3 regions of the Streptomyces sp. G7(2002) genome follow, and region 2 is predicted to be linked to each of the others. Evidence: predicted binding sites of a transcription regulator. Region 2 holds the regulator's gene; each other region holds the start of a gene.
The links. Region 2 encodes HrcA, which represses chaperone genes, less so after heat shock. Its sites were predicted from a motif close to TTNGCACTCNGNNNNNCNGAGTGCNAA; they were not measured.
Positions count from the first base shown of each region.

Region 1: groES (co-chaperone GroES) is a predicted target of HrcA. The motif match lies at 1,068-1,094, and genes of this name have one in related genera.
Region 3: groL (chaperonin GroEL) is a predicted target of HrcA. The motif match lies at 1,171-1,197, and genes of this name have one in related genera.

Region 1 is NZ_CP102609.1:4,408,870-4,412,146, reverse strand. Features, by position in the region: gene NUT86_RS18315 (FtsW/RodA/SpoVE family cell cycle protein) at 1-706, opposite strand, end outside; gene groES (co-chaperone GroES) at 1,240-1,548, shown strand; gene groL (chaperonin GroEL) at 1,684-3,277, shown strand, end outside.
Region 2 is NZ_CP102609.1:3,451,687-3,454,963, reverse strand. Features, by position in the region: gene NUT86_RS14330 (DUF3097 domain-containing protein) at 1-95, opposite strand, end outside; gene NUT86_RS14325 (MBL fold metallo-hydrolase) at 137-871, opposite strand; gene hrcA (heat-inducible transcriptional repressor HrcA) at 1,066-2,082, shown strand; gene dnaJ (molecular chaperone DnaJ) at 2,083-3,219, shown strand.
Region 3 is NZ_CP102609.1:5,769,084-5,772,360, forward strand. Features, by position in the region: gene thrC (threonine synthase) at 1-34, shown strand, start outside; gene NUT86_RS24555 (MoaD/ThiS family protein) at 113-391, shown strand; gene NUT86_RS24560 (cold-shock protein) at 815-1,018, shown strand; gene groL (chaperonin GroEL) at 1,325-2,950, shown strand.

The sequences.
Region 1 (3,277 bases), 960 kb from region 2:
GTTCGAAGATCAGCACCAGCAGGCTGATCGCCCAGATCGTGAAGATCGGGGCGAGCTGCCGCCCCGGGGGCAGCTGGATGCCCAGGGCGCGGCGGCCGGCCAGTGCCAGCGCATCGCGGTTGACGGTGAGATAGCCCGCGAAGAACACCGAGATCATGATCTTCACGAACTCACCGGGCTGCAGCGACAGGGGCCCCAGCAGGATCCAGCGCTTGGCGCCGTACATATCGGCGCCGAAGAAGGCCGGTGCCATCAGCAGCACCAGCGCGATCACCATCGTCAGATAGATGTAGCGCTGCAGGATGCGGTGGTCGCGCAGTATCAGGAGGATGGCGATGCAGACCGCCACACCGATCGCCGTCCACACCAGCTGGCCGTTGGCCGCCGCGGCGGTCTTCAGCCGGGGCGTCTGCGCGTAGGTGATGTCCAGGCGGTGCAGCAGCACCAGCCCGATCCCGGTCAGCAGGGTCGCCACCGGCAGGATCAGCGGATCGGCCCGGGGCGCGAAGCGGCGCAGGACCAGATGCGGGAGCAGCGCCATGAGCAGCATGCTGACGGTGAAGACGGCCAGCCCGTCGGGCAGTCGGCCGCTCATCGACAGACCGGTGTAGGTGTAGCCGAAGACCGCGATCAGGACGACGAGGGCGAGCAGCCGTGCCTCGGTTCTCCGCCGGTCCGGTGCCTGGGCCAGGGCGGCAAACGTCATGGTGCGTTCGACGTCGCTCTCCGGGACCCTGGCCCTCCGGGGAACTCGGGTCGCTGCACACACGGGATTCCTCCGCCATCGGTCGTCGAGGCCGCCGGCCGGCCGGGAACGGGCCCGGTTCGTCGGCCCGGCAGTCGGGGAGGTAGACGAGGCAGCCGGTGGCGTGGTTGCGAGTTCAGGGGAAGGTGTGTCCGATTTGGCGGGAACCTGCCCGCTGGATGCCTCGTCACCCGCCCCGCCCCCGCGGTGGATGACCATGATCGCCGAATGCGGGCGGCCGCGGAACCCCGGCTCCGTGCGGCCTGCCGCCCCGGTTCCGTACGGCCGGTCAACCGCGGCGGGGGAAGAGCCCCCCGCCGCGCTGGCACTCCGCTTGACCGAGTGCTAACCGCGTCATAGTCTCAGCGTTGGCACTCTCCAGTGGGGAGTGCCAACACAGCGACGGGCAGGTCCGGCACCCGCGACGACGGATCCACCTGGTCGCCACCTCAGACAGTTAACCCCGTGAGATCTCCGAAGGGGGAGGTCGGATCGTGACGACCACCAGCTCCAAGGTTGCCATCAAGCCGCTTGAGGACCGCATTGTGGTCCAGCCGCTCGACGCCGAGCAGACCACGGCCTCGGGCCTGGTCATTCCGGACACCGCCAAGGAGAAGCCCCAGGAGGGCGTCGTCCTGGCCGTGGGCCCGGGCCGGGTCGAGGACGGCAAGCGCGTCGAGCTCGACGTGAAGGTCGGCGACGTCGTGCTCTACAGCAAGTACGGCGGCACCGAGGTGAAGTACAACAACGAGGACTACCTCGTTCTCTCGGCTCGCGACGTTCTCGCGATCGTCGAGAAGTAAGTCACCCAGTTTTGCCGTGATCTGCGCCCCTGGTTCCCGCGTCTAAACAACCCGGGGCAGGGGCGCAGTTCGTTTGAGCGACAGCGGTCCCCACGCCGTGGCCGAGGATCGCAATGAGAGGACTTGAAGCAACCGATGGCGAAGATCCTGAAGTTCGACGAGGACGCCCGTCGCGCCCTTGAGCGCGGCGTCAACAAGCTTGCCGACACCGTCAAGGTGACGATCGGCCCCAAGGGCCGCAACGTCGTCATCGACAAGAAGTTCGGCGCGCCGACGATCACCAACGACGGTGTCACCATCGCGCGTGAGGTCGAGGTCGACGACCCGTACGAGAACCTTGGCGCCCAGCTCGTCAAGGAGGTGGCGACCAAGACCAACGACATCGCGGGTGACGGCACCACCACCGCCACCGTGCTGGCCCAGGCGCTGGTCCGCGAGGGCCTGCGCAACGTCGCCGCCGGCGCCTCCCCCGCCGCCCTGAAGAAGGGCATCGACGCCGCCGTCAAGGCCGTGTCCGACGAGCTCCTCGCGACCGCCCGTCCGATCGATGACAAGTCCGACATCGCCGCCGTGGCCGGCCTGTCCGCGCAGGACAAGCAGGTCGGCGAGCTCATCGCCGAGGCGATGGACAAGGTCGGCAAGGACGGTGTCATCACCGTCGAGGAGTCCAACACCTTCGGTCTGGAGCTGGACTTCACCGAGGGCATGGCCTTCGACAAGGGCTACCTCTCGCCGTACATGGTCACCGACCAGGAGCGTATGGAGGCCGTCCTCGAGGACCCGTACATCCTGATCCACCAGGGCAAGATCGCCTCGATCCAGGACCTGCTGCCGCTGCTGGAGAAGGTCATCCAGGCCGGTGCCTCCAAGCCGCTGCTGATCATCGCCGAGGACGTCGAGGGCGAGGCCCTGTCGACCCTGGTCGTGAACAAGATCCGTGGCACCTTCAACGCCGTGGCCGTCAAGGCCCCCGGCTTCGGTGACCGCCGCAAGGCGATGCTCGGCGACATGGCCACCCTCACCGGTGCCACCGTCATCGCCGAGGAGGTCGGCCTCAAGCTCGACCAGGCCGGTCTGGACGTGCTCGGCACCGCCCGCCGCGTGACCGTCACCAAGGACGACACCACCATCGTCGACGGTGGCGGCAAGGCCGAGGACGTCACCGGCCGGGTGGCCCAGATCAAGGCCGAGATCGAGTCCACCGACTCGGACTGGGACCGCGAGAAGCTCCAGGAGCGCCTCGCCAAGCTCGCCGGTGGCGTCTGCGTCATCCGCGTGGGTGCGGCCACCGAGGTCGAGCTCAAGGAGAAGAAGCACCGTCTGGAGGACGCCATCTCCGCGACCCGCGCCGCGGTCGAGGAGGGCATCGTCTCCGGTGGTGGCTCCGCGCTGGTCCACGCCGGCAAGGTGCTGGAGGGCTCCCTCGGCAAGGAGGGTGACGAGGCCACCGGTGTCGCCGTCGTCCGCCGCGCCGTCGTCGAGCCGCTGCGCTGGATCGCGGAGAACGCCGGCCTCGAGGGCTACGTCATCACCGCGAAGGTCGCCGAGCAGGACAAGGGCAACGGCTTCAACGCCGCCACCGGCGAGTACGGCGACCTGGTCAAGGCCGGCGTCATCGACCCGGTCAAGGTCACCCGCTCCGCCCTGGAGAACGCCGCGTCGATCGCTTCGCTGCTCCTGACGACCGAGACCCTGGTCGTCGAGAAGCCCGCGGAGGAGGAGCCGGAGG
Region 2 (3,277 bases):
TCGACGACCAGATCGGGCTCGGCGGGCACCTCGGGTGCGGGCCGCTGCTTCTTCCAGGGCGGGGTGAGGTCAGGGCTGTAGCGCTTGCTCTGCATGGGGGCCTGTCCGTGATTGAGCGGGCGGTGGTCAGGAGTGGTCAGGAGGGGGCGACGCCGAAGCGGGCGGCGAGGGCGTCCCGTTGGGCGCGGACGAAGGAGGCGTCCACCACAGCGCCGTGGCCGGGTACATACCGTGCGTCCTCGCCGCCGAGGGACAGCAGCCGGTCCAGTGCGCCGGGCCACCGCTGCGGCAGCGCGTCCGGGCCCGCCTGGGGTTCGCCGGACTCCTCGACCAGATCGCCGCAGAAGACGATCTCCGGGGACCCGCCCCGGCCCGGTACCAGGACCGCCAGATCGTGGGCCGTGTGACCGGGGCCGACGTTGGCGAGCAGCACCTGCCGGTCGCCGAGCTCCACGGTCAGCTGGTCGTGGACGTGGTGGTGCGGGGCGACCAGCAGATCGGCGGCCTCGGCGGCGGCGTCCCGGCCGACGCCGTGCCGCATCGCGTCGTGCCGCAGTCCGTCCTTGCCGCGGCGCAGCAGCTCGCCCAGCCCGGCCGCGCCGAAGACCTCGACGCCGGCGAAGGCGGCGGTGCCCAGCACATGATCGAAATGCGGGTGGGTGAGCGCGACATGCGTCACTTCGCGGCCCAGCACGCCGCGGATCGCGCGCCGCAGATCCGCGCCGTCGCGCAGGGTCGCGCCGGTGTCGACGATCATGACGCCGGTGGTCCCCGCGATCACCCCGATCGTCTCGTCCCACCTCGGCATACGGCGTCTGGCGACACCGTCACCGAGCTGTTCCCAACCGGCCTCTTCCCAAGCAGTGTGCATACCGAGACGCTAGCGCCATCGCGATAGCGTTGCCCGACAGATCGACCGAACACGGTCATCGGGCGGGTGCCGTGCGCGGCTGCCCTTGCCGTGTGCGTGCTACTCGGCCGTACACTGGCTCCGGGTCTGGCACTCGGCCCGTGTGAGTGCCAGGAGAGTCGAGACGGCGGACGGCCGGACTGGAGGTGCGCGGGATGCTCAGTGAACGCAGGCTCGAAGTGCTGCGCGCCATCGTCCAGGACTATGTGGGGACGGAGGAGCCGGTCGGCTCCAAGGCCCTCACCGAACGCCATCAGCTCGGTGTCTCCCCGGCCACCGTCCGCAACGACATGGCGGTCCTGGAGGACGAGGGCTTCATCGCCCAGCCGCACACGAGTGCCGGGCGGATCCCGACCGACAAGGGCTACCGCCTGTTCGTCGACAAGCTGGCCGGTGTGAAGCCGCTGTCCAGCCCGGAGCGGCGGGCGATCCAGAATTTCCTGGACGGCGCCGTCGACCTCGACGACGTGGTGGGCCGCACGGTCCGGCTGCTGGCGCAGCTGACCCGGCAGGTCGCGGTCGTGCAGTACCCGTCCCTGACCCGGTCCACGGTCCGGCACGTCGAGCTGCTGGCGCTGGCCCCGGCCCGGCTGATGCTGGTGCTGATCACGGACACCGGGCGGGTCGAGCAGCGGCTCATCGACTGCCAGGCACCGTTCGGCGAGACCTCGCTGGCGGATCTGCGGGCCCGGCTCAACAGCCGGGTCGTGGGGCGCCGGTTCGCGGATGTGCCGCAGTTGGTGCAGGATCTCCCGGAGTCCTTCGAGCAGGACGACCGCGGCACGGTCTCGACAGTGCTGTCGGTGTTGCTGGAGACTTTGGTGGAGGAAACCGAAGAGCGGCTGATGATCGGCGGTACCGCCAATCTCACGCGATTCGGGCACGATTTCCCGCTGACCATCCGGCCGGTGCTGGAGGCCCTTGAGGAGCATGTGGTGATGCTCAAGCTGCTCGGCGAGGCCAAGGACTCGGGCATGACCGTACGTATCGGGCATGAGAATGCCCATGAAGGCCTGGCGTCCACATCGGTCGTCACGGTCGGCTACGGTTCGGGCGACGAGGCAGTCGCCAAACTCGGCGTGGTCGGACCGACCCGCATGGACTACCCCGGAACGATGGGAGCGGTACGCGCAGTGGCACGTTACGTCGGACAAATCCTCGCGGAGTCGTAAGTGGCCACGGATTACTACTCGGTCCTCGGCATCGGCCGTGACGCCTCGCAGGACCAGATCAAGAAGGCCTTCCGTCGGCTGGCGCGCGAGCTGCACCCGGATGTGAACCCGGATCCCAAGACCCAGGAGCGGTTCAAGGAGATCAACGCCGCTTACGAGGTCCTCTCGGATCCGCAGAAGAAGCAGGTCTACGACCTCGGCGGCGACCCCCTCTCGCAGGCGGGCGGCGGCCAGGGCGCGGGCGGCTTCGGCGCGGGCTTCGGAAACTTCTCCGACATCATGGACGCGTTCTTCGGCACCGCGTCGCAGCGCGGGCCGCGCTCGCGCACCCGCCGTGGCCAGGACGCCATGATCCGGCTCGATGTCGAGCTGAACGAAGCGGCCTTCGGCACCACCAAGGACATCCAGGTCGACACCGCCGTCGTCTGTACGACGTGCAGCGGTGAGGGCGCGGCGCCGGGCACCTCGGCGCAGACCTGTGACATGTGCCGCGGCCGCGGTGAGGTCTCGCAGGTCACCCGGTCGTTCCTGGGCCAGGTCATGACCTCGCGGCCCTGCCCGCAGTGCCAGGGCTTCGGCACGGTCGTCCCGACGCCGTGCCACGAGTGCGCGGGCGACGGACGTATCCGCTCCCGCCGCACGCTGACCGTCAAGATCCCGGCCGGTGTCGACAACGGCACCCGCATCCAGCTCGCGGGCGAGGGCGAGGTCGGCCCCGGCGGCGGCCCCGCCGGCGATCTCTACGTGGAGATCCACGAGCTGCCGCACGCGGTCTTCCAGCGGCGCGGCGACGATCTGCACTGCACGGTCACCATCCCGATGACAGCGGCGGCGCTGGGCACGAAGTGCCCGCTGGAGACGCTGGACGGGGTGGAGGAGATCGATGTCCGGCCCGGTACCCAGTCCGGCCAGTCGATCCCGCTGCACCAGCGCGGTGTGACCCATCTGCGCGGCGGTGGCCGCGGCGACCTCATCGTCCATGTCGAGGTGCAGACGCCCTCCAAGCTCGACCCCGAGCAGGAGGAGGTGCTGCGGCGGCTGGCGAAGCTCCGCGGTGAGGAGCGGCCCACGGGGCAGTTCCAGCCGGGGCAGCAGGGGTTGTTCTCGCGTCTGAAGGATGCGTTCAACGGGCGATAGCCCAGGTCGGCCCGGGGTCCGCGGAGATTCCGCGGACCCGTGCGGCAGCCGCCTCCCC
Region 3 (3,277 bases), 2.3 Mb from region 2:
CCTGGACGCGTTCCGCGCGGCCGGCCTCGGCTGAGGCCGCCGGCCCGTCCGGCGGACGAGGCCGCGCCACAGCCCCCCGAACTCGTACTCCGTACCCCTGGAAGGCAGAACCATGAGCGTCAAGGTCCGCATCCCCACCATCCTCCGCACGTACACCGGTGGCCAGGCCGAGGTCCCCGCCGAGGGCGCGACCCTCTCCGAGGTGATCGCCGACCTGGAGCAGAACCACCAGGGCATCGCGGCCCGTGTGCTGGACGACGCCGGCAAGCTGCGCCGCTTCGTGAACGTGTACGTCAACGACGACGATGTGCGCTTCGAGCAGGGCCTGGAGACGCCGACCCCGGACGGCGCCGGCATCTCGATCATCCCGGCCGTGGCCGGCGGCTGCTGATTTGCGCCAACTCTTCTCCTGCATGACCGGAATTGCCCCGTCCGCCGGAAAGCGGACGGGGCAATTCCGTGTTGTGAAAGGAGATACCATTGGGGTGATCCCCCTCCGGATATCACCGTGAGCGTGCCGAACGCATATGTGTTCGCGGTCAGTTGTGTCCAAAGTGTGGGCGGTATTTGTCGCCTAGGTGCGCTATGCCCGGCCCGACTTGCCCTGGAGAACCAGGATTTCGCCGCATATTGCCGATTCTCCGGCGCCAGATTTCTCGTCCGATTGACCTGTTGCTCTGGGCATCTGTGCAGATACATTCAGCGGCGGTCGACGCGTTCCGGCGCACACCCCACGGGCCTTTCGCGGGGTGAGGTCTGACCCGGGTCCGCGGAGTGCGGTCCTGCGCAAGGGCCAGTAATAGGGGAGTTAGGCATGGCTCAGGGCACCGTCAAGTGGTTCAACGCGGAGAAGGGGTACGGCTTCATCGCGGTCGACGGTGGTGCGGATGTTTTCGTCCACTACAGCGCGATCCAGATGGACGGCTACCGCACCCTTGAGGAGGGTCAGCGAGTCGAGTTCGAGATCTCGCAGGGCCAGAAGGGGCCGCAGGCGGACATGGTCCGGGTGGCCGGCTGAGGCGCCGACCAACTACTGCGTGAGGAAGGCCCGTACCCCTGAGGGGGGTACGGGCCTTCGGCTGTGCGCCCACCCGTCGCCCGACCGCCGCCCCTCAACGACGCCCCTCCGGGCGGCTTGCACTCGCACCCCACGAGTGCTAATCATTGGCGTTAGCACTCTCCCAGTGAGAGTGACAAAGAAGGACCGGGTCGGTGAGGCCCGTAGGCCGCGTGGGGCAAGGAACCACACAGGTCTGCAGGTCGTCCGTCGCGGGCGCCAGCGCGGTCCGGAGCAATCCACCCCAGTCCGGGAGGACCACTTCACATGGCCAAGATCATCGCGTTCGACGAGGAGGCACGGCGCGGTCTCGAGCGCGGGATGAACCAGCTCGCCGACGCCGTCAAGGTCACCCTCGGCCCCAAGGGCCGCAACGTCGTCCTCGAGAAGAAGTGGGGCGCCCCCACGATCACCAACGATGGTGTGTCCATCGCCAAGGAGATCGAGCTCGAGGACCCGTACGAGAAGATCGGCGCCGAGCTGGTCAAGGAGGTCGCGAAGAAGACGGACGACGTCGCCGGTGACGGCACGACGACCGCGACCGTCCTGGCCCAGGCCCTGGTCCGCGAGGGCCTGCGCAACGTCGCCGCCGGCGCCAACCCGATGGCCCTCAAGCGCGGTATCGAGCGTGCCGTCGAGGCCGTCTCCGCCGCCCTGCTGGAGCAGGCCAAGGACGTGGAGACCAAGGAGCAGATCGCTTCGACCGCCTCCATCTCCGCCGCTGACACCCAGATCGGCGAGCTGATCGCCGAGGCCATGGACAAGGTCGGCAAGGAAGGCGTCATCACCGTCGAGGAGTCCCAGACCTTCGGTCTGGAGCTGGAACTCACCGAGGGTATGCGCTTCGACAAGGGCTACATCTCGGCGTACTTCGCCACCGACATGGAGCGTATGGAGGCGTCGCTCGACGACCCGTACATCCTCATCGTCAACTCCAAGATCGGCAGCGTGAAGGACCTGCTGCCGCTCCTGGAGAAGGTCATGCAGTCCGGCAAGCCGCTGCTGATCATCGCCGAGGACGTCGAGGGCGAGGCCCTGTCGACCCTGGTCGTCAACAAGATCCGTGGCACCTTCAAGTCCGTTGCCGTCAAGGCCCCGGGCTTCGGTGACCGCCGCAAGGCCATGCTCGGCGACATCGCCATCCTCACCGGTGGCACCGTCATCTCCGAGGAGGTCGGCCTCAAGCTGGAGAACGCCGGTCTCGAACTGCTCGGCCGCGCCCGCAAGGTCGTCATCACCAAGGACGAGACCACCATCGTCGACGGTGCCGGCGACAGCGAGCAGGTCCAGGGCCGCGTCAACCAGATCCGTGCCGAGATCGAGAACAGCGACTCGGACTACGACCGCGAGAAGCTCCAGGAGCGTCTGGCGAAGCTGGCCGGCGGCGTGGCCGTCATCAAGGCCGGTGCCGCCACCGAGGTCGAGCTCAAGGAGCGCAAGCACCGCATCGAGGACGCCGTTCGCAACGCGAAGGCGGCCGTCGAGGAGGGCATCGTCGCCGGCGGTGGCGTCGCCCTGCTCCAGGCTTCCTCGGTCTTCGAGAAGCTGGACCTCGACGGTGACGAGGCGACCGGCGCCAACGCCGTGAAGCTCGCGCTGGAGGCCCCGCTCAAGCAGATCTCCGTCAACGGCGGCCTCGAGGGCGGCGTCGTGGTGGAGAAGGTGCGCAACCTGGCCGTCGGTCACGGTCTGAACGCCGCGACCGGCGAGTACGTCGACATGATCGCCGAAGGCATCATCGACCCCGCCAAGGTCACCCGCTCCGCGCTGCAGAACGCCGCCTCCATCGCGGCGCTCTTCCTCACCACCGAGGCCGTCATCGCCGACAAGCCGGAGAAGGCCGCCCCGGCGGGCGCTCCGGGCGGCATGCCGGGCGGTGACATGGACTTCTGATCCTCTGGATCGGAACGCTGATCCTCCCGGATCACACGTCCACACGTTCGTCGGGGCGGCACCCTCCTCTCGGGGGGTGCCGCCCCGGCGGCGTTTTTCGGGGGTTTTCGGGGGCGGCCCGCGGAGTCTCTGCCGGGCGGCGTCGTCTCCGCCGGCCCGCGGCGTCTTCGCGGGCGGTGTCGTCTTCGCCGGGCGGCGTACGGGATTTACCGTGCCGGCGTGGGGGCGGGCCGTAGAGGGGCCCGCGAACCACGGTTCGTACGGGGGCGGTCGGGGCCGATGCGGCCGGCGGCTGAGTGCGTTCGCCGGGGGACGGATGCCGAACCC